DNA from 2 places in the Streptomyces chlorus genome. Region 2 is predicted to be linked to the other one. Evidence: riboswitches for the same ligand, from Rfam matches in the RefSeq annotation. Region 2 holds a riboswitch; the other holds the start of a gene.
The links. Region 2 has a riboswitch for glycine ahead of gcvT (glycine cleavage system aminomethyltransferase GcvT). Riboswitches for the same ligand answer to the same signal wherever they lie in the genome.
Positions count from the first base shown of each region.

Region 1: it holds a riboswitch for glycine, as region 2 does, so the genes downstream of both, gcvP (aminomethyl-transferring glycine dehydrogenase) here and gcvT (glycine cleavage system aminomethyltransferase GcvT) in region 2, are expected to answer to the same signal.

Region 1 covers NZ_JBHSOA010000102.1:8,833-24,263, forward strand. Annotated here, with positions in the region: gene ACFPZI_RS32885 (CPBP family intramembrane glutamic endopeptidase) at 1-309, opposite strand, end outside; gene ACFPZI_RS32890 (glutamate-cysteine ligase family protein) at 489-2,006, opposite strand; gene ACFPZI_RS32895 (hypothetical protein) at 2,574-3,158, shown strand; gene ACFPZI_RS32900 (DUF5999 family protein) at 3,589-3,795, shown strand; gene ACFPZI_RS32905 (carbohydrate ABC transporter permease) at 3,921-4,652, opposite strand; gene ACFPZI_RS32910 (extracellular solute-binding protein) at 4,549-5,856, opposite strand; gene ACFPZI_RS32915 (TOBE domain-containing protein) at 6,350-6,745, shown strand; gene gcvP (aminomethyl-transferring glycine dehydrogenase) at 6,915-9,800, opposite strand; glycine riboswitch at 9,972-10,068, opposite strand; gene ACFPZI_RS32925 (PRC-barrel domain-containing protein) at 10,180-10,566, shown strand; gene ACFPZI_RS32930 (DNA polymerase IV) at 10,650-12,233, opposite strand; gene ACFPZI_RS32935 (MerR family transcriptional regulator) at 12,336-13,022, opposite strand; gene ACFPZI_RS32940 (bifunctional nuclease family protein) at 13,241-13,714, opposite strand; gene ftsR (transcriptional regulator FtsR) at 13,792-14,535, opposite strand; gene ACFPZI_RS32950 (FHA domain-containing protein) at 14,582-15,431, opposite strand, start outside.
Region 2 covers NZ_JBHSOA010000018.1:24,183-39,613, reverse strand. Annotated here, with positions in the region: gene ACFPZI_RS09990 (ABC transporter permease) at 1-862, opposite strand, end outside; gene ACFPZI_RS09985 (ABC transporter permease) at 864-1,868, opposite strand; gene ACFPZI_RS09980 (ABC transporter substrate-binding protein) at 1,974-3,644, opposite strand; gene ACFPZI_RS09975 (enhanced serine sensitivity protein SseB C-terminal domain-containing protein) at 4,074-4,862, opposite strand; gene ACFPZI_RS09970 (enhanced serine sensitivity protein SseB) at 4,981-5,787, opposite strand; gene ACFPZI_RS09965 (AAA family ATPase) at 5,903-6,571, opposite strand; glycine riboswitch at 6,806-6,905, shown strand; glycine riboswitch at 6,906-7,028, shown strand; gene gcvT (glycine cleavage system aminomethyltransferase GcvT) at 7,064-8,203, shown strand; gene gcvH (glycine cleavage system protein GcvH) at 8,585-8,962, shown strand; gene glyA (serine hydroxymethyltransferase) at 8,978-10,252, shown strand; gene ACFPZI_RS09945 (L-serine ammonia-lyase) at 10,428-11,795, shown strand; gene ACFPZI_RS09940 (cold-shock protein) at 11,917-12,324, shown strand; gene ACFPZI_RS09935 (ATP-binding protein) at 12,569-13,072, opposite strand; gene ACFPZI_RS09930 (enoyl-CoA hydratase/isomerase family protein) at 13,345-14,112, opposite strand; gene ACFPZI_RS09925 (L,D-transpeptidase) at 14,325-15,431, opposite strand, start outside.

The DNA.
Region 1 (15,431 bases), on a different contig from region 2:
CAGCCCCGCGCCCTCGCGGATCAGGAAGTGGGCGACGAGCGCGACGGGGACCAGCGCGCTGGTGATCCCGAACAGCTGCCAGGCCAGGTCGAGCCAGGGACGGCCCGGTGCGGCCGAGCCGTTGAGGGTGGCCGCCTGGTCCTTCAGACCGCCCGGCCGGGTGGCCGAGCCGACGAAACTGATCAGCGCGGACACCGCGCTCGCGCCGAGCGACACCGCAAGCACGAGCAGCGTCTCGTCGCGGAGCGTCTTCCGCGTGAGCCGCCGCTGAGGATACGCATCGGCCTCCGGGCCCGCCTCCGCCTGCACACCTGCCTCCAGATCACCGATCCGTCCGATCGGTTCAGTATGAAGGCACCGGCCGCGCACCCGACGGGCGGTCCGCGCCCGTCGGCTCCGTACGATCCCCCGGCCGACCGTGCAGTCGGCGGCCCACGACCGGCCGTCCTTGCGGCTGCCCGGGGCGCGCCCGCCCGCTCGCCCGGGGGTCAGCCCGTGGGTACCGGCTCCGGCAGCCCCACGGGCCAGGTGTGCACCGGATCGCCCCGCAGCATCAGCTCACGGTAGTGCCGGGTGGTGGCCGCCAGCGCCGCCTCCCGGGACAGGCCCCCGTCCAGCGCCCGGTGGAAGGTCGCGGCCTGCCAGCTCGCGCCGTTCTGACGGCGCCGGCAGCGCTCCTCGATCACACCGAGGTACAGGTCCCGGTCCGCGGGTTCGATGCCCCACGCGTCCAGTCCCGCCTCGGCCAGCGGCAGCAGTTCGTCGCGTACGAGGGTGACCGCGTCCACCTCGGCCGTACCCCCGTAACGCCCGCGCCGGGGCCAGGTGAAACGGGCGTCGATGCCGTGCCTGCAGGCGGCGTCGAAGTTGGCGGCGGCGGCCTCGAAGGGCAGCCGGGTCCACACGGGGCGACTGTCCTCCGCGAGGGCACGGACGAGGCCGTAGTAGAACGCCGCGTTGGCGACCACGTCGACGACGGTGGGCCCGGCGGGCAGGACCCGGTTCTCCACCCGTAGGTGGGGCACGCCGTCGGCGACATCGTAGACCGGGCGGTTCCAGCGGTAGACCGTGCCGTTGTGCAGGACGAGTTCCGCGAGCGAGGGGGTGTCGCCCCGGTCCAGCACGTCGAGCGGATCCTCGTCGTCGCAGATCGGCAGGAGTGCGGGGTAGTAGCGCAGATTTTCCTCGAAGAGGTCGAACGCCGAGCCGACCCAGCGCTCGCCGAACCAGGTGCGCGGCCGCACTCCCTGCGCCTGGAGCTCGGGCGGACGGGTATCGGTGGACTGCTGGAACAGCGGCGGCCGGGACTCGCGCCACAGCTCACGGCCGAACAGGAAGGGTGAGTTGGCGCCGACGGCGATCTGGGCGGCGGCGACCGCCTGGGCCGCGTTCCACACGTCGGCGAAGCGGGCCGGGGTGACCTGGAGGTGCAGTTGCACCGAGGTGCAGGCGGCCTCCGGCGCGATGGACTTGGAGGTACAGCTGAGGCGTTCCACCCCCTCGATCTCGAGGTTGAAGTCCTCCCCGCGGGCGGCCACGATCTGGTCGTTGAGCAGGGTGTAGCGGTCGACGGCAGAGAGGTTCGAGGAGACCAGGTCGTCGCGGTCCAGCGTCGGCAGAATGCCGATCATCACGATTCCGGCGTCCACCTCGGCGGCTTTCCGGTCCGCGTACGCGAGGGAGGTGCGCAGCTCCTCGGCGAGCCGGTCGAATACCCGACCGTCCAAACGGTGTGGGGCTATGTTGACTTCCAGGTTGAACATGGCGAGTTCTGTTTGGAAGTCGCGGCTCGCAATCCGCTCGAGGACTTGTCCATTCAACATTTTGGGCATCCCGTCGGCACCCGCGAGATTCAATTCGATCTCCAGCCCCATGAGGTTCCTGGGTCGGTCGAACCGCTTCTCCGCCAGAAGTCGCTCCAAACCCGTCAGACACCTGCGGAGCTTGTCGCGGTAGCGCTGGCGATCGGACAGGTCGAACCCGCCTGCCACGACCTTCTCCCCCATCGAAGCCTCCCTCCTCCTCGGATGGGCGGTCCGATGATCGGCCGCCGGGTCCCGGTCCACAGTGGAGGATGCCCAGCGGATGCGATCGATAACGCCCCGAAGTGAACTGTCGGCCGCTACGCTGATCGAAGGTGACCAGTGGCACATTCACGCGGCATGGCCGGCACATGGCCGACAACCTACGTGACAAGGCGACGGCGAACTCGTGAAAAACGCCGACGACAATAGGCCTACCACTACGCGGCCGTTTATCGAGGTCATCGCCGTATGCCCGGCTGAGAATCGGGATAATTCCCCCGTTTCATCGTCCAGAAGTACCCTTGTTCCGCGGGTCGAAAACGGCTAGCCGAAACGTACTCCGAACACGCGTCGTATAAACTCCGTGGACAAGGCAGAAGGTTGGCGCCCACGGTCGAGTGATCCAGGCGACGAGGTGACGTGCGGCACTCCTCACCCCCACCTCTCGTACTCAGGCCCCCCGGCCCCTGCCTTCCGGCCTTCGCGAGCTGACAGCGCCGTCCGCCCCGCCCTCGCGTCACTGTGCCTTCGAATGAGAGGCGACCCACCATGCCCCTGCATGTCCCCCCGGCTCCCGCGCCCGCACTGCGTTCCGTCCTGACCGCACTCTCCTCTCCCACCGCGCTCAGCGAGGCCCGAACTCCCTCCCTCCTCGGTGCCGAGGGGACCGCTTCGCCCGAACTGCCGCTGCCCGTACACGTCCTGGACCGGGTCACCGCCGAGGGCGTGTCCGCGACGCGACTGGCCGGCTGGCGCTTCCTGATCCGCTGCGGCGACCGGGCGGTGGCCGCGGCGGACACCGTGCTCACCCCCGACGGCTGGACCTTCTCCCGCTTCTTCGAGGGCCCCTACATCGCCTCCACCGAACTGGCCCTGCGCCAGGCCGAGGCCCTGCCGCAGTCGTACCAGCCCCGGCTGCTGTCGGTACCCGGCCTCTACATGCTGACCCTCTGGCTGCACGGCGACCGCACCGCGGACGGCGCCAGCGGCCATCCGGCAGCCACCGACCTGCTCGTCCCGCTCGCCCCGGCACCGCCCGGCATCGCGGCCCACCGCCCGCACCGGGCCGCCGAACTCCTCCCGGTGCTGACCCACCGGGTCACGCCCGACCGGCTGCTCGGCTCACCCGCCTGACGCCTCACACCTCGCGCGAGCACCCTTTCCACACCCCTCCCTCTCCCGCACCTCGTTCTTCCGTGCCCCGCCGCCGGACCTCCGGCGGCGGGGCACGCCCTCGCCGGAACCACGAGGAAGCCCGACGTGGCCCTGGACACCGGAGCGACCAGGAATCCGGACCGGACTAGCCTCATCCGGCCATGCGGAACCATCCGAAGTGACAGGGCAGTTGAGCTGAACCGTCCACCAGGGTGACGCGTCCTCAACCTGTGAGGGGCGGTGCCGCGAAATCCCTGCGGATTGCCGCCCGAGGGGCAACACTTGTTTCCGACCGGCCTGTCTCAACGGGCCCATCACCACGGGGGGGGCGGCCATGAACGAAGCTTCACGCCGCGGAACTGAAACGACAGCCAGCCCACAGGTCACGCCAGAGCGAAAGATCCCATCCATGTGCCAGCACCAGTCACCTTGCCCCGCAGCCGATTCCGCCGACCGGGAGTCCGCCCGTCTCGTGGCGCACCACCCGGAGCAGGGCTGGAGCCTGCTGTGCAACGGTGTCGTGCTCTTCGAGGACACCGGTGAACTCCTGCCCGATGGCAGGTGCATCGCCCCGCAGCGCTCTCAGGGCGCCATCCAGGTGATGACCACCGCCTAGCTCTGCCGGGCTGGAGCGGAGCCCGCCCACGGAACCCAGGGGCCGGACCGCGGGAACTCCCGCGAACCGGCCCCGACGCATATCCAAGCCCTGTCACACACCGTGACACACCGGGCGCGTGTGCGTCACCCCTTGGTCGCGCCCGCGGTCAGACCGCCGACGAGCTGGCGCTCGGCGACCGAGTAGAAGGCGAGCGCGGGAACCATGGCCAGGACGAGGTACGCGAAGACACGCGCGGTGTCCGCGGAGTACTGTCCCTGGAACTGCTGGACGCCTATGGGGATGGTCCACCAGGTGTCGTCGGTGAACACCAGCAGCGGCAGGAAGAAGTTGTTCCAGCTGGTGACCACGGCGAGCACCGAGACGGTGCCCAGCGCGGGCCGTGCCATCGGCAGCAGCACCCGCCAGAAGAAGCCGAACGGGCTGCAGCCGTCGAGCGTGGCCGCCTCCTCCAGCTCCCCCGGGATCTGCCGGAAGAATCCGCGCAGGATGATGATCGTCATCGGCAGGCCGAAGGCGGCCTGCGGGAGGATCACGCCGAGCGGGTTGTCCAGCAGGCCCATGGAGCGCAGCAGCAGGAACAGCGGCAGCGCGGCCACCGCGAACGGGAACATCAACCCCATCGTGAACAGCACCTCCCGCCCCCGGAAGGCGAACCGGGCGAAGGAGAACGCCGCCAGCGCGGACACCGCGACCACGATCAAGGCCGTGGCGATGGCGATCAGCGTACTGTTGCCGACCAGCCGCCAGAAGTCACCGGAAGCGAGGATGCCGGTGTAATTGGCGCCTACCCACGGGTCGGGCAGCCCGACGGGGTTGCCGGAGAGCTGGTCGGTGGACTTGAACCCGGACAGCACGGCGTACAGCAGGGGTACGGCCATCACCGCGCCGACGGCGATCAGGACGAGATGCAGTGGTGCCCTTGAGCTGTTTCTGCACGGTCTGGAGGTTGGCGTCGGTCAGCGCCGCCTCGGCGGCCGGAACCACGGGCAGCACCCCGGTCTCCTTGACGAGTTCGCGGTCCGTCGCCTCGGAGGCGAAGAACTCCAGGAAGTCGACCGCGGCCTGCGGCGCGCCCCGGCGCAGCGCGTGTCCACCACCCCCGCCGAACACCTCGGTGATGGTGTCCTTGCCACCCTCGACGGCCGGGAACGGGAAGAAGCCGAGGTCCTCGCCCAGGCCCTTGCCCGCATCGGCTTCGACAACGGGAGCCCACTGGCCCATCAGTTCCATGGCCGCCTTGCCGTTGCCGACCGCGGCGGCCTGGCCGGTGGGGGCGGAGTAGGAGGCGCCGAGGAAGCCCTTCTGGAACGGCTCCAGGTCGACGAGTTCCTTGAGGTGCTCTCCGGCCTGGACGAAGTCGGGGCCGGTGAAGTCGCTGTCCGCGTCGGCCTTCGCGAGGGCGTCGATACCGGCGGTGCGCATCGCGAGGTACGCCCAGTAGTACATGCCGGTCCAGGTCTCCTTGCCGGCCAGGGCGATCGGCGTGACCTCGGCGGCCTTCAGCTTGCTCGCCGCGTCCAGGAACCCGCTCCACGTGGTCGGCGGCTCGGCGATCCCGGCCTTCTTGAAGAGCGCCTTGTTGTACCAGAAGCCGACCATGCCGATGTCGAACGGGATGCCGTACAGCTTGTCGTCGAGGAGGTAGGGCTCCTTGGCGACCGGCAGCAGACCGTCGGCGAACGCCTTGGTGGAGCCGGTGAGATCCTCGACAAGCCCCGCGTCGACCTGCTGCTTGAGTACGCCGCCGCCCCAGGTGTGGAAGATGTCCGGCAGCTTCCCGGAGGCGGTCAGCGCGGTCATCTTGGACTTGTAGGCGTCGTTCTCGAGCTGCACGATCTTTATCTTGACCGTGGGGTTCTGCTTCTCGAATTTCCGGGCGAGAGCGGCCCAGACGTCCTTCGTCGGCTGGGTGGTGGAGATGTTCCACCACTCGATCGTGGTCGTCCCGGACGACCCTCCGTCCGAGTCGCCACCACACGCGCTCAGTGCCGTGATGCCCAGGCCGGCCGCGGCGGAGGCCGCCAGGAAGCTGCGGCGGGACAGTGCCGGGGCGCCCATGTCATGCGCTCCTTGGAGTCAGGGGCGGACATCTCCACACCCACCCGCTGGTTCGAAAGTTTCGCAAAAGATTCAGAAACATGCGTTTTTGCCACACCCTAGAGACAGCCGCCAAACGGCGGCAACCCCTTGTACGCGGTGAATCTTCCGCCGACCCGCACCGCAGGCGCCGACGCGGCCCGCCGCCGGGGCCGGACCCGGCGTTTCCGCCATCCTCCGCAAGGCGGCGCTCCCGCCGATCGGCCGGTCCGGACCGCCCCCGTCGCCACCCCCGCCACCCCGGACCACGGCCCGCCCGGGGGTCCGGTTCGAAGCGGCCCGGTGACCGCGCGGCGGCCGCATCCGAAGACACCGAACGGCATCGCGCCGCTTCCACCAAGGCATGCGAAACTTTCGGATCATCTGGCAAACCTTACGATCGGGGGCGCGGGAGCCACTCACCCTCATCGACCCCGCACCGTCCGGCCCCGACGCCCGCCCTATCGTGATCGGCATGCAGTCCTACACGATCGGCCAGGCAGCGCGGCTGCTCGGCGTCAGCCCGGACACCGCCCGCCGCTGGGCGGACGCGGGCCGGGTCACCACCTACCGCGACGAAGGCGGACGGCGGCTCATCGACGGGCGGGACCTGGCCGCGTTCTCGGTCGACCTCGCGAAGGCCGGCACGGCCGAGGAGGGCACGCCGTACACCTCGGCGCGCAATGCCTTTCCCGGTATCGTCACCGCGATCAAGCTCGGCGACGTGGCCGCCCAGGTCGAGATCCAGGCAGGCCCGCACCGACTGGTCTCGCTGCTGACCCGCGAGGCCGTCGAGGAGCTCGGGCTGGAGGTCGGCATGGAGGCCACGGCCCGGATCAAGTCGACAAACGTCCATATCGACCGCGTCTGACGCACAGAAACGGCCCCGGCCCTGGTCCTGCGGGGCAGGTGGGGTACGACGAGGGGCTCCGCCCCGGCCACATGGCCGAAGCGGAGCCCCTCCACTCCCCGGTACCGGTACGGGGCGTTGCTCCCCGGTCGTCGGTCCCGGTCCTGGTCCCGTAGGGCCCCCCGCCGCGTCAGTCCTCGTACGCCTCCAGCGGAGGGCAGGAGCACACCAGGTTGCGGTCGCCGAAAGCCTGGTCGACGCGGCGCACCGGTGGCCAGTACTTGTCGGCGACGCTCACACCGGTCGGGAAGACTGCTTCCTGACGGCTGTACGCGTGCTCCCACTCCCCACCGAGCGCGGCAGCGGTGTGTGGGGCGTTGCGCAGGGGGTTGTCGTCCGCGGGCCACTCACCGGAGCCGACCTTCTCGATCTCCGCGCGAATCGCGATCATCGTCTCGCAGAACCGGTCGAGTTCGGCCAGGTCCTCGGACTCGGTCGGCTCGATCATCAGCGTCCCGGCCACCGGGAACGACATCGTCGGCGCGTGGAAGCCGTAGTCGATCAGCCGCTTGGCCACATCGTCCACGCTCACGCCGGTCGCCTTGGTCAGGGGGCGCAGGTCGATGATGCACTCGTGCGCGACCAGCCCGCCGGGGCCGGTGTACAGCACCGGGTAGTGCGGCTCGAGGCGCTTGGCGATGTAGTTGGCGCTGAGTACCGCCACCTGGGTGGCCCGCTTGAGTCCCTCGCCGCCCATCAGCCGGACGTACGCCCACGAGATGGGCAGGATGCCCGCGGAGCCCCACGGCGCCGCCGAGACGGGCCCGATCCCGGTCTCCGGCCCGGCCTCGGGCTGCAGCGGGTGGTTCGGCAGGAACGGCGCCAGGTGCGCCCGCACGCCGACCGGGCCGACGCCGGGACCGCCGCCGCCGTGCGGGATGCAGAAGGTCTTGTGCAGGTTCAGGTGCGAGACGTCCCCGCCGAAGTGTCCGGGCTTGGCCAGCCCGACCAGCGCGTTGAGGTTCGCGCCGTCCACGTACACCTGGCCGCCGGCCTCGTGCACGGCCGCGCAGATGGCCGCGACGTGCTCCTCGAACACACCGTGCGTGGAGGGGTACGTGATCATCAGCACCGACAGCTCGTCGCGGTACCGTTCGATCTTCGCGCGCAGGTCGTCGATGTCGACCTCGCCGTCCTCTGCGGTCTTCACGACGACGACCTTCATGCCGGCCATGACGGCGCTGGCGGCGTTGGTGCCGTGCGCGGAGGACGGGATGAGGCAGACGGTGCGCTGCTCGTCACCGTTGGCCCGGTGGTAGCCGCGTACGGCGAGCAGCCCTGCCAGTTCGCCCTGGGAGCCCGCGTTGGGCTGGAGGCTCACCTTGTCGTAGCCGGTGACCTCCGCGAGCCGGTCCTCCAGCTCGTGGATGAGCGTGAGGTAGCCCTGGGCCTGCCCGGCCGGCGCGAAGGGGTGCAGCTGCCCGAACTCGGGCCAGGTGATGGGCTCCATCTCCGCGGTCGCGTTGAGCTTCATGGTGCAGGAGCCCAGCGGGATCATGCCGCGGTCCAGCGCGTAGTCGCGGTCGGCGAGCCTGCGCAGGTAGCGCAGCATCGCGGTCTCGGAGCGGTGCTGGTGGAAGACGGGGTGCGTCAGGTACTCGTCGGTGCGCAGCAGGGCGTCCGGGAGAGTGTTCCCCGCGACCGCGTCCAGGGACTCGACGTCACCTTCGACACCGAAGGCGCTCCACACGGCGGCGAGCCGGTCCCGTGTGGTGGTCTCGTCGCAGGCGATCGAGACGAGGTCGGCGTCGGCGAGGTACAGGTTGACGCCGTTGTCACGGGCGGCGGCGACGACCTCGGCGGCCCGCCCCGGGACCCGCACGGTCAGCGTGTCGAAGTACGCGTCGTGGACGATCTCCACGCCACCGGCCCGGAGCCCCTCGGCGAGGACGGTCGCGTAGCGGTGCGTGCGCCACGCGATGGTCCTCAGCCCCTCGGGGCCGTGGTACACGGCGTACATGCCCGCCATGACGGCGAGCAGCACCTGGGCGGTACAGATGTTGCTGGTGGCCTTCTCACGGCGGATGTGCTGCTCGCGGGTCTGGAGCGCGAGCCGGTAGGCCTTGTGCCCGTCCGCGTCGACGGAGACACCGACGAGCCGTCCGGGCAGGCTGCGCGCCATCTTCTCCTGCACGGCCATGTATCCGGCGTGCGGTCCGCCGAAGCCCATCGGCACGCCGAAGCGCTGCGTCGTGCCGACCGCGATGTCCGCGCCGAGTTCACCGGGAGACGTCAGCAGCGTGAGGGCGAGCAGATCGGCGGCGACGGTGACGAGCGCGCCCAGTTCGTGCGCCTGGTCGATCACCGGCTTGATATCGCGTACGGCACCGGAGGCGCCCGGGTACTGGATCAGCACGCCGTTGATCTCACGCTCGGCGACCTCGGCGGGGATACCCTCGCTCAGGTCGGCGACGACGATCTCGACACCCGCCGGCTCGGCGCGCGTCTGGATGACGGCGATGGTCTGCGGCAGCGCGTCCGCGTCGACCAGGAACAGGCCCTTCTTGTTCTTGCCCATGCGGCGCGACAGCGCCATCGCCTCGGCGGCCGCGGTGCCCTCGTCGAGCAGGGAGGCTCCGGAGGTCGGCAGGCCGGTGAGCTCGGCGACCATGGTCTGGAAGTTCAGCAGCGCCTCGAGCCGCCCCTGCGAGATCTCGGGCTGGTACGGCGTGTAGGCCGTGTACCAGGCGGGGTTCTCCATGACGTTCCGCAGGATGACGGGCGGCGTGAAGGTCCCGTAGTACCCCAGCCCGATCATGGAGCCGAGCACCTCGTTGCGGTCGGCCAGTGACCGCAGTTCGGCCAGCACCTCGGGCTCGGTCCGGGCACCCGGCAGGTCCAGCGCGTCGGCGTTCTTGATCACGTCCGGGACCGCGGCGGCCGTCAGCTCGTCGAGCGAGCCGTAGCCGACCTGCGCCAGCATCTTGGCGCGGGCCTCGTGGTCGGGGCCGATATGACGCTGTTCGAAGGGCGTTCCCTGTTCGAGCTCGGAGAGGGCAATGCGATGGGCGGTCATGTGCGGAGGCCTCCTGGTCCGACGACCTTCGAGGGGCACCATGGCGGGTGCCCGGACGGCCTCCCCCTCTGTCATCTCAACCTGAGAGCTTCACCGGCCGCCCGGGGCGGCCGGCTTTCACCGTCGGTGAGAGCGGGAGCCGTCGACACCCGCCCTGCTTTCCAGAGTGACCTCGTCCATGCGGTACGTGGGCCTGAGAGATTCCGGGGAGGATTTGCTCCTTCGGCGCCCTCCGATGATGCAGGGAGGGCTCTCCCGCACGGGGTCAGCAGCCGCTGCCAGGGTACCAGCGAGGGCAAGACCCGGACTTTCGAGTGGCCGCTCCGCCGATTGTGCCGTTTTGTAGTGCTGACGAATCCTTGCGACCTGTGGAGGGCCCGTGCAGACCGACATCGATCCGCGCAACCTGATCGGCCGCAAGGCGTTCGACCGCAATGGCAACCGGATCGGCACGATAGACGAGGTCTATCTCGACGACGCCACCGGCGTGCCGGAGTGGGCGGCGATACGCACCGGCCTGTTCAGCAGGGACGCCTTCGTCCCCCTGGAACCGAGCGAACTGATCGACGGCGGCCTCCACATCCCCTTCGAACGCGCTCTGATCAAGGACGCCCCCGACTTCGGTGTGGGCCGCCATCTCTCCCCGGAGCAGGAGCTCCAGCTCTACCACCACTACGGCCTGGACACGGCCGCCCCTCCCCCTCCCCCTCCCCCGCTCCCGGACCACGACTTCGGCAGGCTCGCCGGCAGGGACGACTCTGCCTGACGACGACCCATGGCGCATCCGAGCCACCGACCCGGCACCCGCCCGTCCAGGGCCTGCCTCCGGACTCACACAGGGCAGCACCCTCACCCGCCCAAGGCCCCCGGGTCCGTAACATCGGCCACCGCCCCCGCACCAGCCCTTGAAACCTGACTGCCCCGGGTATCCCGGGTATCCCGGGTGTCCCGGCCGTCCTGGGCGCCCCGGGCGTCGCCGTCGGCCCTGCCGTCCTGGGTGCCCTCATCGCCCTGACCGTCACTGTCCTGACCGTCGCCGTCCTGGCTGTCCTCGCCGCTCGGGCCGTCCGCGCTCTTCCCGCTGTCCCCAGGTCTTCGCTCCACCAACGGCAGCGGATCCGCGGGGTGCAGGGCCGGGTCGTCGGTCCGGAAGGTCCTCACCCGCCCCGGCGCCGATCCTGGCGTCTCGAACCGCACGGTGACCCGCCCGAGGCCGCTGCCCTGGACCCACCCATGACCGTACTCGCTGTGCCTCACGTCGTGCCCGGCCGGCCAGCGCCGCTCGGCACCCGCCTGTTGCCGTTCCTCCGCGAGCACTGCCGCCTCCGCTTCCTCGCCCAGCAGTTCCTTGCCCCGCTCCCCCGCCGCCTGCGCGAACAGGTCCTCCTGCGTATAGTCGGCGAGCCCGCTGACCCCCACGCCCAGCAGCCGCACGCCACCCGTCGTGTCGACCGAGTCCAGCAGCCGCGCCGCCGCCTCACGCACCACCGCTGGATCGTCCGTGGGCCCCCGCAGGGTCTCGGAGCGGGTGAGCGTCGAGAAGTCGTACCGCCGCACCTTCAGCACGATGGTCCGTCCCGACAGCCTCGCGGCCCTCAGCCGGCGCACACAGCGGTCGGCGAGGCGCTGGACCTCCACCCCGACCCGCACCCGGTCGTGGATGTCCACGTCGTAGGTGTCCTCGACCGACACCGACTTCGTCTCCCGCTCGGCCACCACGGACCGATCGTCCCTCGCCAGGGACATGGCGTGCAGGGCGTGTCCGTGTGCCTTGCCGAGCAGGCGTACCAGCTCGTCCTCCCCTGCCTCGGCGAGATCCCCGACCGTGTGGATGCCGGCCCGCCGCAGGTGGTCACCGGTGGCCGGCCCGACACCCGGCAGTGTCCGGACCGACAGCGGCGCCAGCAGGGCCCGCTCGGTCCCCGGCTCGATCAGCACCAGCCCGTCCGGCTTGGCCTGCTCCGAGGCGATCTTCGCCAGCATCTTGGAGGCCGCCAGCCCCACCGATCCGGTGAGCCCCGTGACCGCCCGTATGTCCGCGCGCAGCTTCGCGCCGGCCAGCCGCGCGGACCGCTCGTCCCAGGCCGCCCCTCCGACCTCCAGATCCACGAACGCCTCGTCCAGGCTCAATGGCTCCACCAGCGGCGACAGCGCCCGCAGCAGCTCCATCACCTGGTCGCTGATCGACCGGTACAACGCGAAGCGGGGCACGAGATACGCCGCGTTCGGCGCGAGCCGCCGCGCCTGCGCCATGGGCAGCGCGGAATGGACACCGAGGACCCGAGCCTCGTACGAGGCGGTGGCGACCACACCGCGCGGCCCGAGCCCGCCCACGACCACGGCCTTCCCGCGCAGGCTCGGCTTGGACGCCTGCTCCACCGAGGCGAAGAAGGCGTCCATGTCGAGATGCAGGACTGTGGGCGCGGATCTCACCTCTCCGATGTTGCCCTACGCCACTGACAACGCCCCGCCACGCGTGCCGCCGGCCGTCCCGGACGGCGCAGACCGCACGGACCGCTCGTACGGCGCAGCGGCTCAGACGGCGCGGTTGCGCCGCCTCGCCAGCTCGTCCGTCGGGTTGGGGCCGATCAGCGTCTCCCCGGTGTCGATGCGTTCCCCGTGCAACTGCGACAGCGCGCTCTCGACGTCCCGCCACACCACGCCCACGGCGATCCCGAAGATCCCCTGGCCGCCCTGGAGCAGGGCATGGACCTCGTCCGGCGTGGCGCACTCGTAGACCGTGGCGCCGTCGCTCATCAGCGTCATGCGCTCCAGGTCGCGGAAGCCCCCCTCCCGCAGGTGCTGGACGGTGGTACGGATGTTCTGCAGCGAGACACCGGTGTCCAGGAACCGCTTGACGATCTTCAGGACGACGACGTCCCGGAAGCTGTACAGCCGCTGTGTCCCCGAGCCATGGGCGGGCCGCACACTCGGCTCGACCAACCCCGTGCGAGCCCAGTAGTCCAGTTGCCGGTAGGTGATACCGGCGGCCGCGCAGGCCGTTGGGCCGCGGTAGCCGATCTCCTCGGACGCCATGGACGTCGTCGCCCCTCCGCTGCTCGGCACGGCCGCCGGTCGCTGCGGAGCAGGATCGGCCGCGTTGCCGTGATGGGCATACGCCCCGCTCGCGCGGAGCTGAGAGCCTGGGGGAGGGTACGGACCGCTCACCCCGAGACCATGTCCGGGGGCACCCCCAGCCGTACCGTCGCCGGTGCTTCTCACGCCGACCTCCGTCCTTGACCTGCCTCCTCGACGGTAGGCAGTCACCAAGGGTGCGTCAACGATCGCCACACTCGGCACGCCGAGTGATAATCACCCTAAGAGTGGTTTCCCGTGCCCCACCGCGGGGAAAGGCTAGCCGAATGCCCTCGGCGCGGGCCGCGCGAGGCTCTCACACACCGCGGTTCCGAGCAGCATTCCAGCGGAACGGCCGCCGCACCTCACTGGCTGCTGGAGCCGAAATCCTCCGGCGAGATCTGGTCGAGGAACTCGCGGAACTTCTCCACCTCGTCCTCCTGCTCGTCCGGGATGGCGATCCCCGCGTCGTCGAGCACCGTGTCGCTGCCATAGATCGGCGTACCCGTGCGCAGCGCCAGCGCTATCGCGTCGGACGGCCGGGCACTCACCTCGACACCGCTGGCGAAGACCAGCTCCGCGTAGAAGACACCCTCACGCAGGTCTGTGATGCGCACTTCCGTGAGCTCCTGGCCGACGGCTTCCAGCACGTCCTTGAAGAGGTCATGGGTCAGCGGGCGTGCGGGAGCCATGCCCTGCTGGGCGAAGGCGATGGCCGTCGCCTCCCCCGGGCCGATCCAGATGGGGAGGTACCGGTCGCCTCCCACTTCACGCAGCAGCACGATCGGTTGGTTCGAGGGCATTTCGACCCGGACACCTACGACATCGAGCTCGTTCACACAGCAACCCTAGGCCGTGCCCGGGACGTTTGGGTAGTCGGGCCTGGATCGGGCGGCCGATCCGGGCCCTCCGCGCCTCAGGGCAGCCGCACCCCTAGCGCCGCGCTCACCAGCGCGGCGTGCAACTTCACCGTGAGGCCGGCGAGCTCCTTCGTACGCGCCTCCGCGTGCGCCCTGGTCTGCGGGTTGCGGTGCCGCTTGAGCGGGGCGACGACCTGGTCGACCAGCCCGGCCTCCCGGTCGGCGGCGGCCTTCATCGCCCTCAGATGCCGCGGCTCGATCCCGAACCGCCCCAGCTCGGTGATGAGGCCGGCGACGGTGACCGCCTCGGCGTCGTACACCTCGTCCTCAACCGGCGCGATCAGCCCGTACGACTCCCACTCCGCGAGCTGCCGCTGGTCGACGCCGACCGCCGCCAGCAACTGCGCCCTCCCGATCCGGGCCGCTGTCGCGGGCGGGGCGGCGGACGGCTCGGGGCCGGCTTCCCCGTCCCGCGGCCGGGACAGTGCCGGAAGCGGGACGGCCTCGCCGCGCTCCATGGCGTCCAGGTGCTCTCGGATCACCTTGAGCGGCAGATAGTGGTCCCGCTGCATCCTCAGGACATGGCCGAGACGCTCCACGTCCCCGGCGCTGAACTTGCGGTACCCCGAGGGAGTCCGCTGCGGCTCGATGAGCCCCTCCGACTCCAGGAAGCGGATCTTGGAGATGGTGACTTCGGGGAATTCCTCGCGCAGCACGTTCAGCACCGTGCCGATGCTCATCAGTCCAGTTTCCGCGGCGGCGGCACCGTGCCCGGCACCGCCGCTGGGTGTATGAAGCATGGACCTTCCCTGGGGTCAGGGTGCCCCGGACGGAGTCCGGGGAGGGTCAGTAACCCCGCTGGCTCGCGTAGAAGACCAGCCGGTACTTGCCGATCTGCACCTCGTCACCGTTCGACAGGCCGATCTGGTCGATCCGTTCGCGGTTGACGTACGTGCCGTTCAGGCTGCCCACGTCGGCCACGGTGAACGAACCGTCCTGGCTGCGGCGGAACTCCACGTGCCGACGGGAGACCGTCACGTCGTCCAGGAAGATGTCGCTCTGCGGGTGGCGTCCGGCTGTGGTCAGATCGCCGTCCAGCAGAAAGCGGCTGCCCGAGTTCGGCCCGCGGCGCACGACCAGGAGCGCGGAACCCATCGGAAGCGCGTCGACGGCCGCCTGTGCCTCCGGGGACAGCGTCGGCACCTGCGTCTGGCCGGTGACCTCGGCGTCGTACGCCTCGAGACCGGAGATGGAGATGGTGGACGTCGTCTCAGAGGGACGCTCCGGAACGGCTCCGGGCCTGAGCGGGGCTCCACAGTTCGAACAGAAGCGGCTGTTCTCCGCGTTGCGGTTACCGCACCTCGTACACACCAAGGCCGACATGGACGGATCCTCCTGCCCACCGGGGGCCTGGGACGCGTACGGGACGGAAAACCCTCCACCCGTACCTGAGGTTGACGGTTGCCCGAAACCTATGCCGCTCGACTGCGCAGGGTCAACCGACGGCGCGCCCTGGCCTCCCGCAACGTCCTCGCCCGGACCGCCGACCTGATCCCGGTACAGCGGACGCGACGCCTCCGCGTCGGGCTGTGCGCGATGACGAGCGGTCGCATTGCCGCGGCCTTCTCGCGCGCTCTTGCCGAACAACTTCCCAAACAACTTCACGGGCGATTCCCCTTGACCGAAACAGACCCGC
Region 2 (15,431 bases):
CCATCAACGGCGCGTTGTCGAAGAAGCGCTGCGCCTGGGTGAGCATGACACCCCACTCGGGGGTGGCCGGGTCGGGGTTGCCCAGGCCCAGGTAGGACAGGGCGGCCGCTTCGATGATCGCGGTGGCCAGGGAGAGCGTGGCCTGCACGATCACCGGGCTGAGCGAGTTGGGGATGATCTGCGAGACCACGATGCGCCGCTTGCGCACGCCCAGGGACTTGGCCGCGAGCACGTAGTCCGTGCCGCCCTGCGCCAGCATGGAGCCGCGCAGCAGCCGGGCGAACACCGGAATCTGGACGACACCCACGGCGATCATCACGGTGGTCAGTGACTGCCCCATGACGGCGGCGATGGACACGGCCAGCAGCAGCGAGGGCATCGCCAGCAGCATGTCGATGAAGCGCATGATGACGGAGTCGATGCGCTTTCCGGTGTCGCCGCCGAGGGTGGCGGCGGCTCCGGAGAGGCCGCCGATCAGGAAGCCGATGACCAGGCCGATGAGCGTGGCGACGACGCCGACGAGCAGCGTCTGGCGGGCGCCGATCAGCATGCGGGAGAACATGTCCCGGCCGAGGTGGTCGAGTCCGAACCAGTTCTCGCCGCGCGGGCCGACGAACTCGCCCCGGTTTTGGAAGACCTCACCCCGCCAGGTCTGGGCGGTCGCGGCGTGCGGCGCGAGGTAGGGCCCGACGATCGCGAGGAGGACGAACAGGAAGATGACGACCGCGCCGATGATCGCCATCTTGCTGCGCTTGAGACGGCGGAACGCCTCACGCCACAGGCTGGCGCCGGTGCCGGTCTCCTTGGTCGCGGTCAGTTCCGCGAGCCGCTGGATCTTCTCGGTCTTGGTGGCGACACTCACGTCAGTACACCCGCACTCTCGGGTCGATGAGGCTGTACGCCACGTCCACCAGCAGGTTGATCAGGACATACACCAGCGCGATGAACATGATGAACCCGACGAGCACCGGGTAGTCGCGGCCGTCGATCGCGGTCCGGATGAAGGAACCGATACCGCCGAAGGAGAACACGGACTCGGTGAGGACGGCGCCGGACAGCAGGGAGCCCGTGAGCAGGCCGACCGTGGTCACCACGGGGAGCATCGCGTTGCGCAGCACGTGCCGGCCGCGGACGACGCTCCGCTTGAGGCCCTTGGCCTCGGCGGTGCGGACGTAGTCCTCGTCCTGCACCTCGAGGACGCTGGCGCGGGTCATGCGCACGATGACGGCGAGCGGGATGGAGGCCAGGGCGACGGAGGGCAGGACCAGATGCATGATCGCGTCCCAGGCGGCGTCGAGTTCCCCGGTGAGGACGCCGTCCAGGACGGCGAATCCGGTCACGCTCGTGGCGTCGAGGCCGGTCTCCTGGCGTCCGTAACTGGGGAAGATCCCGAGCTGGACGGCGAAGATCTGCTTGAGGATCAGGGCCAGGAAGAAGACCGGGATGCAGATGCCGATGAGCGATCCGGAGACCGCGGTGACGTCGAGCCAGCCGCCGCGGTGGCGGGCGGCGAGGTAGCCGAGCGGGATACCGACGGCCACGGCGATGAGGATCGCGAGGAGGGCCAGCTCCACCGTGGCGGGGAAGCGCAGGACGAACTCGTCCCACACCGGCTGTCCCGTCTGGGTGGAGGTGCCCAGGTCGAGCTCGGCGATGCGCTTGAGGAAGCGCCAGTACTGGACGTAGACGGGCTGGTCCAGCCCGAGCGCCCGGTTGATGCGGATTACTTCGGCCTCGGTGGCCTTTTCCCCCAGGATCGCTGAGGCGGGTCCGCCGGGCAGCCGGTCGAGCCACAGAAAGAGCAGTACCGACAGGCCGAGCAGCGTGGGTATGAGCTGGAGCAGTCTTCGTACGACGAGACGCAGCACCCCGCATGCCCCTTTCTTGCGTGATGTGTTCCATGAATGGACCCGCCCGGCCGACGAGTTGCGACGGCCGGGCGGACCCAATGTGCTTGGGTGACTACTGCTCGCTTACTTGAACGAGGCCTCGGAGAAGACTTCCTGCGTCAGCGGGGAGACGTTCGGCGGGTTCACGTTCTTGCCGAAGGCGATGGCCGGCGGGGAGGACGAGACCGGGACACCCGGCAGGTACTCCATGACGACCTCGTTGGCCTTCTTGTACGCGGCGATGCGCTCGTCGTGCTTGCCGAGCTTGGAGCCGGCGTTCACGGCGTCGAAGACCTTCTTGTCCTTGAAGCCCCACTGCTTGTCGTACCCGGCGAACCAGGTGCCGATGAAGTTGAAGCCGTCGTTGAAGTCACCGGTCCAGCCGAGCATGTGCAGGTCGCAGGAGCCCGACTCGGTGGCGTCCAGGTAGTCCGGGGCCCACTTCATCGCCTTCGGCGTGACCGTGATGCCGGACTTCTCCAGGTCGTCCTTCATCAGCTCGAACAGGTCCTGCGGGGCAGGCATGTACGGGCGGGTGACCTCGGTCGGGTAGCAGAAGTCGACCTTCAGCTTCTCCTGGCCGGCCTTCTTGAGGAGCTTCTTGGCCTCGCCCGTGTCGTACGCGTACTGCTTGACGTCCTTGGAGTAGCCCTCGATCGTGTCGGGCATGAACTGGTCGGCGACCTTGCCGCCCTCGGGCAGCTGGGTCTTGACCAGGTTCTCGCGGTCGATCGAGTGCGCGATGGCCTGGCGGACTTCCTTCTTCTTGAGCGCGGGGTTGGCCTCCTGGCTCATGCCCACGTAGAAGAGGTTGAAGACGCCACGCGTCGGGACGCCGTAACCCTGGTCCTCGAGGGTCTTGACGTCGGCCGGCGCGACGAGGTCGTAGCCGTCGATGTCACCGGCCTGGAGCGCCTGGCGGCGGCCCTCTTCGGTGTCGATGGTGCGGAAGACCAGGTTCTTGATCTTCGCCTTGTCGCCCCAGTAGCCGTCGAAGCGCTCAAGGGAGACTTCCTTGTTGCCCTTGTTCCACTTCGTGATCTTGTACGGGCCGGTACCGGCGACCGTGCCGGCCTCCTGGCTGTACTTGGGGTACGTGATGGCGTCGCCCTTGGCGGAGGCGTCCTGCTTCTTGTACTCCTCGATCGCCTTCGGCGAGTGGATCGCCAGGGCGTTCAGGGAGAAGCCGCCGGGGAGGTTGGCGGAGGGCTCCTTGACCTCGATGACGGCGGTGTTGTCGTCCTTCGCGGTGCAGGACTTGTAGTTCGCCTCGGCCGTTTCCTTGTCCTCGTTCTTCGCGAAGCCGCCCATGATGGTCTGCCAGTAGTAGGAGACCGCGCTGGACTGGTAGGTGCCCGTCCAGTTGAACCAGTGGTCGTAGTTGGCGCAGACGGCCGCGGCGTTGAGCGCCTCGCCGTCGTGGAACTCCACACCCTTGCGGAGGTTGAAGGTCCAGACGGTGCCCTCGTCGTTGCTCGACCACTTCTCGGCGAGGCCGCCGACGAGCTCGCTGCCACCCGACTCGTGCTCGAGAAGGGCCTCGAACGCCTGTCGCGTCACGCGGAAGGTTTCACCGTCGCTCGCGAGGGCAGGGTCCAGGGAGCCAGGGTCACCGGCGCCGGCGAAGACGAAGGTGTCCTTCTTGCCGTCGCTCTTGTTGTCACTGTCCCGGTCGCTGGAGCAGCCCGTGGCGATCAGAGCGACCGCCACCGCGGCCGTGATCGCCCGAGCGGCTCGGGACTTGGATATGCGCATATTGGGGCCACTCCGGGTCCGCTATGTGGATGCATCTTGACCGGCCGAACACTACAGATGTTCACAGCGAGTCGAGAACAGTCCGGATAGCGGTGATACCCACCTGAGATCTGAACAGTTGACATAAGGGACGCATCAGGCGTCCCGCCGTCAGGAATTAACCATCCCGATACATTCGGCGCCCCCTCAACGGCCGCGCGGGAAGCGCCGAGCGGCGTGAAGAACGGGTGAAACCGCAGGTGACAGGCGGTCGACCGGCCATAGCTGAGCGCACATGGTCGAAAACCTGACGTGAAATCAGTGCCCGGCGGCGGAACGGGCGGCCCGCGCCGACGCTCATGTCCACTCCGTGGGCACCGTCACGCTGAGTCAGCGCAGGCGGGTGCGGCCGGGCACCGGCCGCACCCGCCTCTCCCGCATACGGCCCGGTCAGCGCTGGTGCGCGGGCGGATAGCCGGAGCCCGCGGCGGGGGGCGCGGCGACGCCATGGGCCTCGCGGTCGTAGAACGGGCGGGCGTTGGCCCGCAGCCACATCGCGACCGGGTCGTGCTCGTCGGACATCGCGACGGTCGACACCGGAAGCCCGTCCGGAACCGCGCCGAGGGACTGCCGCATCATCGCGCGCACCGCGTCCACGGCCGGCGGCGACGTGTCGTACACGTCCAGGCCGATGGCGAGATACGGGGCGCCCAGCGACGGCTGTACCCAGGCACGACGCAGCGAGCGGACGGCGGGGGTGCGGTGCGCGTTCTGCGCGAGCAGGGCGTAGAACTGCGGGATCTCGATGGCGGGTTCGGACAGCCGCAGGGGCCCGGCGGGCTGGCGGTCGAGGCCGGTGGCGAGCCTGCGCAGATCGAGCCAGGGGATGCCGAGGCCACCGCCGGGGGCGTGCGGATTGAGCCAGAGTCCGTAGCGGTCGGGGTAGAGGGCGCGGGCGGCCTCGAGGCCGTCGACGACCTCGTAGGACCGGTTCCAGCCACTGGCGGACAGCTCCTGGGCGGAGGTCACGCAGGGCGCGTAGCCGAAGCCGTCGACCTCCATGTTCCCGTACTGGGCGTCCGGGGAGCCCGACTGGCCCTGCCACAGCAGCATCCAGACGTGACCGGAGGAGGGGGTCGCGAGCGCGCGCAGCAACGCCTCGTAGGCGTCGTAACGCCCCGGTGTCACCTGGCGCAGCATGTGCTCGACCTGTCCGGCCGCCGCGGTGCCTGCGCTCACTTTGTATCGCCCCTCCGTACAACACCCTCACCCAAGCCAATGAACCTAGCTTAAGCGCCTCTCGGTCCCGGGGAGCTCCGCCGGTCCGCGGCCGGCCTCCGGCTGCGCTGCGGACTCCTCACCGCTCCCACTGGTAGAAGGGGCGGACACGATCGCGCATCCACTGGCCGACCGGGTCCTGGGTCACGTCCAGGAGGACCAGGTTGACGGGCCACTTCACCGGCTCGCGGCCCAGCGCGCGGCCCAGCGCGTCCATCGGCGCGGCCCGCAGATCGCCCTCCGCACGGGTCAGTTCGGCGGGGGACAGTTCGACGCCGACGAACAGCACCGGTCCGGCCGTCTCGATCTCGGCGAGGCAGCGGCGGGCGGTGGAGACGAGACCGAGGGCCTCGAACTCCGTGGAGGCGGCGGCGAGGAAGTCCACCGGGTCGTCCTGCCAGTCGGGTTCGAACAGCTTGACCCGGCCGCCGCTCGCGGGGCCGTCCAGCGGTCCGCGTCCGGCGCGGCACAGGGCGGCGACGGCGGGCGGCGGCAGCGGGATGCCGACCACTCCCCCGGGGTTCACGGCGATCCCGGCCTGCGGTGGCAGACCGCGTGCGAACTCCACCGCGGGCGCGACGGTGAACGACATGTGGGAGCCGACGACCTGGCGGAACTGTTCCTCGGAACTGAAGACCGGGACGTACGCCTGGCCTTCGATCTCCATCGTGGGCAGGTCCAGCGGGCCGCTGTCCGGTCCGCCGCCGCCCGGCAGCGGTATCCACACATAACTCCGGCCCAGTACCTCGATGATCCGGCCGTCGGCCGAGGGGACGCCGAGGGAGGCGGAGAGCACCTCCTCCAGCTCGTTGCCGGGCCATCCGCCGTGCGGATGGGGGTGAGTCTGTGCCGGGAAGTCCGCGGAGAAGCCCGCCGGGAAGTCCATCTGCCTACCGCCTGCCTGGAACCACTGCTGTGGCTGAAAGGCTAACCGCTGCCGCGCCCGGCGGTCGGCCCTTACGGCCGCCTGTCCGCACACCGGCCGGCCGCCTGTGCGGCCGTCAGTCCGTGAAGTCGATGCGGTGCAGTGCGTTCGCCGCGTCGCGGTCGGCCAGGACGGCCGAGCCGCAGCCCGCGGGCAGGTCACCGCGCGTCACGGACGTCAGCAGCCGGTCGATGGCGGTGCGGTGGCGCCGGAAGGCGTACCGGGAGACCCCGCGGCCGCGCTCACGCTGGCCGTCCAGGGCCTGCTCCGGAGGGACGTCGAGCAGCAGCAGATGCAGGTCCGCGCCCCGGCGGCGGGCCTCGCGGGCCAGCCAGCGGCGCACCCAGGCCTGCGTGCCGCAGTCGTGGACGACGACTCCCTCGCCGGTGCGCAGGGCGCGCCGCAGTCCGGCGTAGTGGGCGAGGCGGACCAGGGGCCGGTACACCGCGTACGGCAGGAGGCGCGGCATGCCGCGGTCCCACCGGTCGCGGGTGTCCTGCGAGTCGATCAGGGTGCCGCGCGCCGCGCGCCGCATGAGGGTGGACTTGCCGCTGCCGGGCAGTCCGGTGACCACGACGAGGTCGCGGGGGCCGAAGATCAGGGCGTGCGGGCTGCGGCCGGCGCGCTCGCGCAGGTCGCGGACGACAGGCGCGGGCAGGGTGCCGCATGCCTCCCGGGCCGAGGGGGCCTGCTGCTCGGACAGCGTGACGCCCGTGGTGGTGGCGTACGCCCTGGCCTTGTTCACCGTGAGTCCTCCCCTGGGGGCTGTCCGGCCCTGTGCCCAGGCACCGAACACCTCCCCGCCGAGTGTAAAGAGACGGTAACGCCGGGTGTCTCTGGTTTCCGTCCCTTTCCCGATACAGGCCTGTCACAGCCGTCCGTGAACACCCGAATACCCTGTGCTTCTCCCGGAAGGGTCCCCCTGCCGCGGCCCCGCGATGCGTGCAATGATGAGCGCGCCAACTGCATACCGGCCGTTTGAATCCGCGCGGGAGAGTCCCCGGCACCGTTGCCGTCGGGGCGCCGAAGGAGCAAGTCCCTCCCTTGAATCTCTCAGGCACCGTTACCGCGTGGGCGAGGCACATCTGAAAAGCGGGCCCCGCGCGAGTCGCCGGTGGCTCCACCCAAGGTGCAAGCCGTGGTCGTCCCCTGCGCGGGCGGTCATGGCGAACCTCTCAGGTTCCGATGACAGATGGGGAGGAAAGACCTCGCCTGTCCTGCCCTGGGAGACCGACCGATGAGCAGTACCGAACTCCGCCGGACCGCGCTCGACGCCCTGCATCGTTCACTCGGTGCCACGATGACCGATTTCGCCGGCTGGGACATGCCCCTGCGCTACGGCTCCGAACGCGACGAGCACAACGCCGTGCGGACGAGGGCCGGTCTCTTCGATCTCTCCCACATGGGCGAGATCACCGTCACCGGCCCGCAGGCGTCCCGGTTCCTCGATCACGCGCTGGTCGGCACCATCGGGACCGTCAAGCCCGGCCGTGCCCGCTACACCATGATCTGCCGCGAGGACGGCGGCATCCTGGACGACCTGATCGTCTACCGGCTCGACGACACCGAGGCCGGGTCCCCTCGCTACCTGGTCGTCGCGAACGCCTCCAACGCCCAGGTGGTGCTGGACGCGCTCGTGGAGCGGTCGGCCGGTTTCGACGCCGAGGTCCGTGACGACCGCGACGCGTACGCGCTGCTCGCGGTGCAGGGCCCCGAGTCCGCCGGCATCCTGCAGTCCCTGACCGACGCCGACACCGACGTCGAGGGCATGAAGTACTACACCGGGCAGCCCGGCACGGTCGCGGGCCTCCCCGCCCTCATCGCCCGTACCGGCTACACCGGCGAGGACGGCTTCGAGCTGTTCGTGAAGCCGGAGCACGCGGTGGAGCTGTGGCAGGCGCTGACCAAGGCGGGCGAGGGCGTCGGGTTGGTCCCGTGCGGGCTGTCCTGCCGGGACACGCTGCGTCTGGAGGCCGGCATGCCGCTGTACGGCAATGAACTGAGCACCTCCATGACGCCGTTCGACGCCGGGTTCGGCCGGGTGGTGAAGTTCGAGAAGGAGGGCGACTTCGTGGGCCGCGCCGCCCTGGCCGAGGCCGCCGCCCGCGCCGAGCGGACCCCGCCCCGCGCCCTGGTCGGCCTGGTCGCCGAGGGCCGCCGGGTCCCGCGCGCCGGGTACGCGGTGGTCGCCGGGGGCGAGGTGATCGGCGAGGTCACCTCCGGTGCGCCCTCCCCGACGCTGGGCCGGCCGATCGCGATGGCGTACGTCGACGGGGCGTACGCGGTGCCGGGCACGGCGGGCGTGGGCGTGGACATCCGCGGCAGCCACGAGCCGTACGAGGTCGTGGCGCTGCCGTTCTACAAGCGGCAGAAGTAACCGTCGCAGAGGGCCCCGGGACGGCTGATGCTGTGGGCGCATCCGGCGGGCCCGGGGCATGAGCCCGCCGACCGTGACACTTTCCGGGAATGTGTCACGGTTCGCAGCCGGAGTACCAGTGCCGTCGGTACGGGCTCGCGAGGCCCGGAACGCCGGGCCGAATCGACCAACAGCATCACGGCCTTCCGGGCCCTCCCACGTCGTCGTAGGTCGTCGTAGGTCGGCGCGTAGGTCCTCGTACGTCGCCGTAGGGGCTCGCAGATCCCCGCAGGTCCTCGCACGGGTGAGCCGGGCAGGTCGTGCCCGCTCACGCGTACGTCCCGTACTTCCCGTAGTTTCCGAGTCATCAGCAAGTCCACCGTGTACAGGAGAATCCAGGTCATGAGCAACCCCCAGCAGCTGCGTTACAGCAAGGAGCACGAGTGGCTGTCGGCCGCCGAGGACGGTGTGTCGACCATCGGCATCACCGAGCACGCGGCCAACGCACTCGGCGATGTCGTGTTCGTCCAGCTCCCCGAGGTCGGTGACACCGTGACCGCGGGCGAGACCTGCGGCGAACTGGAGTCGACCAAGTCGGTCAGCGACCTGTACTGCCCGGTCACCGGCGAGGTCACCGAGATCAACGAGGACGTGGTGAACGACCCCTCGCTGGTGAACTCGGCCCCCTTCGAGGGCGGCTGGCTGTTCAAGGTACGGGTCGGCGAGGAGCCGGCCGACCTGCTCTCCGCCGCCGAGTACGACGCCTTCATCCAGGGCTGAGGAGGCCGTAGTCCCATGTCGCATCTGAACACCCCGCTGCACGAGCTCGACCCGGACGTCGCCGCGGCGATCGACGCCGAACTCCACCGCCAGCAGTCCACCCTCGAGATGATCGCCTCGGAGAACTTCGCCCCGGTCGCGGTCATGGAGGCCCAGGGCACGGTCCTTACCAACAAATACGCCGAGGGCTACCCCGGCCGCCGCTACTACGGCGGCTGCGAGCACGTCGACGTGATCGAGCAGATCGCCATCGACCGGGTCAAGGAGCTGTTCGGCGCCGAGCACGCCAATGTGCAGCCGCACTCGGGCGCGCAGGCCAACGCCGCCGCGATGTTCGCGCTGCTCAAGCCCGGTGACACGATCATGGGCCTGAACCTCGCGCACGGCGGGCACCTGACCCACGGCATGAAGATCAACTTCTCGGGCAAGCTCTACGACGTCGTCGCCTACCACGTCGGCGACGACGGCCGGGTCGACATGGCCGAGGTCGAGCGGCTGGCCAAGGAGAGCAGGCCGAAGCTGATCGTCGCCGGCTGGTCGGCGTACCCGCGGCAGCTGGACTTCGCCGAGTTCCGCCGGATCGCGGACGAGGTCGGCGCGTACCTGATGGTCGACATGGCGCACTTCGCCGGTCTGGTCGCGGCGGGCCTGCACCCGAACCCGGTTCCGCACGCCCACGTCGTCACCACGACCACGCACAAGACCCTCGGCGGCCCGCGCGGTGGCGTGATCCTCTCCACGACCGAGCTGGCCAAGAAGATCAACTCCGCGGTCTTCCCCGGCCAGCAGGGCGGCCCGCTGGAGCATGTGGTCGCGGCCAAGGCGGTCGCCTTCAAGGTCGCCGCGTCCGAGGAGTTCAAGGACCGCCAGCGCCGCACCCTGGAGGGCGCCCGCATCCTGGCCGAGCGCCTGATGGAGGACGACGTCACGACAGTGGGCGTGGACGTGCTCTCCGGCGGCACGGACGTACACCTGGTCCTGGTCGACCTGCGCGCGTCCGAGCTGGACGGGCAGCAGGCCGAGGACCGGCTCCACGAGGTCGGCATCACCGTCAACCGCAACGCGGTCCCGAACGACCCACGGCCCCCGATGGTCACCTCGGGTCTGCGGATCGGCACGCCCGCCCTGGCCACCCGCGGCTTCGACACCGAGGACTTCGCCGAGGTGGCGGACGTGATCGCCGAGGCGCTGAAGGCGCCCTCCCCCTTCGGGGCCGCCGACGCCGAGGCGCTCCGGGCACGGGTGACGGCCCTCGCGGAGAAGCATCCGCTGTACCCCGGTCTGAAGTAATTCCGTACGCTTTGATTCGTACGGCCGTCCGGGGCATCGCGCACACTGGGTCAGTGAGCGCGATGCCCCGCGTCGTGCACTCCCCTGTGAACACCCTTCCGTTCCCCGCATCCGTATCACCGCGAACCACCCCCCGGCGGACAGCGGCGTCCGCCGAACCCCTAGGAGTCCTCCCGTGGCCCTCTCGGTCTTCGACCTGTTCTCGATCGGCATCGGGCCGTCCAGCTCGCACACGGTCGGCCCGATGCGGGCCGCCCGCATGTTCGCCCGGCGGCTGCGCACCGAGGAGCTGCTGGACTCGGTCGCCTCGGTCCGCGCGGAGCTGTACGGGTCGCTCGGCGCCACCGGCCACGGGCACGGCACGCCCAAGGCGGTACTGCTCGGCCTGGAGGGCACCTCGCCCCGCACGGTGGACGTGGAGACGGCCGACGAACGGGTGGAGAAGATCAAGGACTCGGGCCGGCTGAGGCTGCTCGACACGCACGAGATCGCGTTCTCCTTCGACGACGACCTGGTGCTGCACCGCCGCAAGGCGCTTGCGTACCACGCGAACGGCATGACCCTGTGGGCGTACGACGCGTCCGGCGCCGAGGTGCTGACGAAGACGTACTACTCGGTGGGCGGCGGCTTCGTCGTCGACGAGGAGGCGGTGGGCGCGGACCGCATCAAGCTCAACGACACGGTCCTGAAGTATCCGTTCCGCACGGGCGACGAACTGCTGCGCCTGACCCGGGAGACGGGCCTGTCCATCTCCGCGCTGATGCTGGAGAACGAGCGCGCCTGGCGGACCGAGGAGGAGATCCGCGAGGGCCTGCTGGAGATCTGGCGGGTGATGCAGGCGTGCGTGGCGCGCGGCATGTCCCGCGAGGGCATCCTGCCGGGCGGCCTGAAGGTGCGCCGGCGTTCCGCGAACACGGCACGCAAGCTGCGCGCGGAGGGCGATGCGAAGGCCCTCTCCATGGAGTGGATCACGCTCTACGCGATGGCCGTGAACGAGGAGAACGCCGGGGGCGGCCGGGTCGTCACCGCCCCGACCAACGGCGCGGCCGGCATCATCCCCGCCGTCCTGCACTACTACATGAACTTCGTCCCCGGTGCCGACGAGGACGGTGTGGTCCGTTTCCTGCTGGCGGCCGGTGCGATCGGCATGCTGTTCAAGGAGAACGCCTCCATCTCCGGCGCCGAGGTCGGCTGCCAGGGCGAGGTCGGCTCCGCCTGCTCGATGGCGGCGGGTGCCCTCGCCGAGGTGATGGGCGGCTCACCGGAACAGGTCGAGAACGCCGCCGAGATCGGCATGGAGCACAACCTCGGCCTGACCTGCGATCCGGTCGGCGGCCTGGTCCAGATCCCGTGCATCGAGCGCAACGGCATGGCCGCGGTGAAGGCGGTCACCGCCGCGCGGATGGCGATGCGCGGCGACGGCTCGCACAAGGTGTCCCTGGACAAGGTCATCAAGACCATGAAGGAGACCGGCGCCGACATGTCCGTCAAGTACAAGGAGACCGCGCGGGGCGGACTGGCGGTGAACATCATCGAGTGCTGAGGGATCGAGTGCCGAGGCGACGGGGCACGACGGACGGCGTATGTTGGCCTGGCTGGTCGGGTTCCGTTCCGGACATGGGGTCCGGGCCCGGGGTCCGGTGTTCTGTTGGGGGTTGGAAACCATGGTTGCTGGTCGTGTGGTGCGGTTCGACGCCGTACGGGGTTACGGGTTCATCGCTCCGGAGCACGGCGGGGAGGACGTCTTCCTCCACGTCAACGACGTGCGGATTCCGGAGCATCAGCTGCGTCCCGGGGTCACCGTGGAGTTCGAGATCGAAGAGGGCGACCGGGGGCTCAAGGCCTCGGGCGTGCGGCTGGCCCAGGGGGCCGGCCCGGTGTCCTCCGCCGGGGCGGGCAGGCATCCGGACGGCGACGACTCGCTGTGCGACGTGCTCACCGCCGAGGAGTACCTCCAGGAGGTCACGGAGGTCCTGCTGTCCGCCGCGCCTACACTCACCGGCGAACAGATCCTCCAGGCGCGCCGCGGGCTGTTGCAGTTCAGCAAGACCCACGGCTGGTGCGACGGGTGATCCGGGCACGGTGATCCCGACACGGTGATCCCGACACGGTGATCCGGGCCCCGGTGCGGCCGGGCCGGTGACGTCGTCCCGCCGGGCCGTGCCGGGCCCGCCTCTCGGGCGGCGTACGCCTCCAGGCGGTGGCGCTGGACATCGCGGATGCCGTGCCCGGCGCCCGTCGGCCCGGCGCCTTCGTACTCGGCGGCCAGGGCGTTGCACTGCTCGAGAGGGCCCGCCGGCCGGCCCGTGCCCCGGCTCAGCGGTCGGTGACGCGCATGTCGAACCAGGTCGTCTTGCCCCGGGGCAGGAGGTCGACGCCCCAGCGGTCGGCGAGGGTGTCGACGAGGAAGAGGCCACGGCCGCTGATGTCCAGTTCCTGGACCGGCATGAGGCAGGGCAGGCTGCGGGACGGGTCGCGGACCTCTACGCGGATCCAGCGGGGGCGGCGACGCAGCCGGAGGCCGAAGACGCGGGCCCCGGTGTGGCGCACCGCGTTGCCGACGAGCTCGGAAACGAGGAGGACGGCGTCCTCGGTGATCGCCGCCCCGAGGCCCCAGTGGCGCAGGATCACGACCTGAGTGAGCCGGCGGGCGGTGGCCGCGGACTCCGGACGGGACGGCAGCGGGACCTCGGCCTGTGACGGATCGCCGAACAACTCCAGCGCCTTCTGCGCGTGTTCGTCCTCGACCGTCGGCGACCAGCGCGACGCGGTCGCACGTCCGTCTCCCCGCGGCTGTTCCCTGCCCTCCAGCCCCGCCATGCCCCCATCATGGACGTCCGGCGGGACGTCCGGGGCCGTTCCGTCGGAACGCGCCCCCCGTACGCCCTCGCCACAAGGCAGTCCACTGGCATATGCCCCTGACGCTTCGGGGGTGCCGGTGACCCATGCGACCTGCGAGAACGGTTCACTGTGCGGCAATCGACAGGCTCCCTCGACAGGCAGGCTTAAGGGTGCTTCAAGGCTCCCATAAACCGCCCCATCGAGGGACCCGAATCAGACACCGTGTCAATTGCAACCCCCCGCAGGAAGGTTCACAGGAATCTCGCCTTGCCGGGGCCTTCCTCCACGAAGCTGCGCATCCCCCGCTCGCGGTCCTCGGTGGCGAACAGGCCCGCGAACCAGTTGCGCTCGACGGCGAGGCCGGTGTCGATGTCGGTCTCCAGACCGGTGTCGACCGCCTCCTTGGCCGCGCGCAGAGCGATCGCGGGCCCCTTGGCGAGCTTCGCGGCCCACGCGTGCGCCTGCTCGTAGACCTCGGCGGCGGGTACCACACGGTCCACCAGACCCAGCGCCAGCGCCTCGTCGGCCTTCACCTGACGGCCCGTGAAGATGAGGTCCTTCGCCCTGGACGGGCCGATGAGACGGGCCAGGCGCTGGGTGCCGCCGGCCCCCGGGATGAGGCCGAGCAGGATCTCGGGCTGGCCCAGCTTGGCGTTCTCCCCGGCGATGCGGAAGTCCGCGCAGAGCGCGAGCTCGCAGCCGCCGCCGAGCGCGTAACCGGTCACCGCCGCCACCACCGGTTTGGGGATGCGGGCCACCGCCGTGAAGGAGTCCTGCAGGGCGCGGGCGCGCAGGACCATCGCGGTGTGGTCCATGGCCTGCATCTCCTTGATGTCCGCGCCCGCCGCGAACACCTTCTCACCGCCGAAGATCACCACGGCGCGCACGTCCTCGCGGCGCGTGATCTCCTCGGCGAGTTCCTTCAGCCGGTCCTGCGTGGCGACGTCCAGCGCGTTCATGGGCGGGCGGTCCAGGCGCAGCGTGCCGACGCCCTCGGCGACTTCGAGATGTACGGTCATGGCAGCAGGTTAACGGTGACTAACGGCAAGCGGGCCGGTGCGGTCCATCACACCCGGCCGGGGACCCGGGGGTCGCCCCCGGACAGACACAGCACGGTGGCCAACGCCGACGGCCCCGGTGCCGTACCTCACACCGGGGCCGTCGCACGCCGCACGTCGCACGTCGCACGTCGCACGTCGCACGGAGGGAACGTCCCCCGCGGGTCGTGTGGTTACGCCTTCCACTTCTCCCAGGACATGTTCCAGCCGTTGAGGCCGTTGTCCGGGGCGATGGTGGCGTCGTTGGAGTTCTTCACGACGACCACGTCGCCGATCATGGAGTTCTCGAAGAACCAGGCGCCCGGCGCCTTCTTGTCCCAGCCGCCGCGGGTGTCGCGCAGGCCGATGCAGCCGTGGCTGGCGTTGTAGTTGCCGAAGGCGCCGCCGCCCCAGTAGTTGCCGTGGATGAAGGTGCCCGACGTGCTCAGGCGCATGGCGTGCGGGACGTCCTTGATGTCGTACTCGCCGCCGAACCCGACCGTCTCGCCGTTCATCCGGGTGACCGCGAGCCGCTCGCTGATGACCATCCGGCCGTTCCACGTCTCGGTGCCGGGGGCGCCGGCGGTGATCGGGATCGTCTTGATGACCTTGCCGTCCCGCTCGACCTTCATGGTGTGCTTCTTGGCGTCGACGACGGAGACCTGGCTGCGGCCGACGGTGAAGGAGACGGTCTTGGCCTGCTCGCCGTAGACGCCGGGACGGCCCTCGACGCCGTCGAGGTTGAGGTCGACGGTGACCTTGGTGCCGGCCTTCCAGTACTTCTCGGGGCGGAAGTCGAGGCGGTCGTTGCCGAACCAGTGCCCCTCGACCTCGACGGCCGGCTCGGTCGTGATGCGGATGGCCTTCTCGACGTCCTCGGGGTGGGTGATGCCCCGGGTGAAGTGGAGCGAGAACGGCATTCCGACGCCGACCTTGGAGCCGTCCTCCGGGGTGAAGGTGCCGACGAAGGTGTTCTTCGGGGTCAGCGTGGTGAAGCTGGAGTCCTCGGCGGCGGTGCGGCCGGCGGAGTCCTTGGCGACCGCGTGCACGGTGTACTTGGTGGAGGCGGCCAGGTGGGTCGACGGCGTCCAGTGGGCGCCGTCGCCGGATATCTCCCCGTCGATCCTCTCGCCGTCCGGGTCCTTGACGAGGACCTCGGTCAGCTTGCCCTTGGCCGCGTCGACCTTGAGCGTGCCGCTGGTCTTCACGGACTCGGCACCGTCCTTGGGCGCTATGCCGATGACCGCCTCGGACTGCTTGCTCTGTGCCGCGGTGGAGTCCTTGGCCTTGCCGTCGCCCGA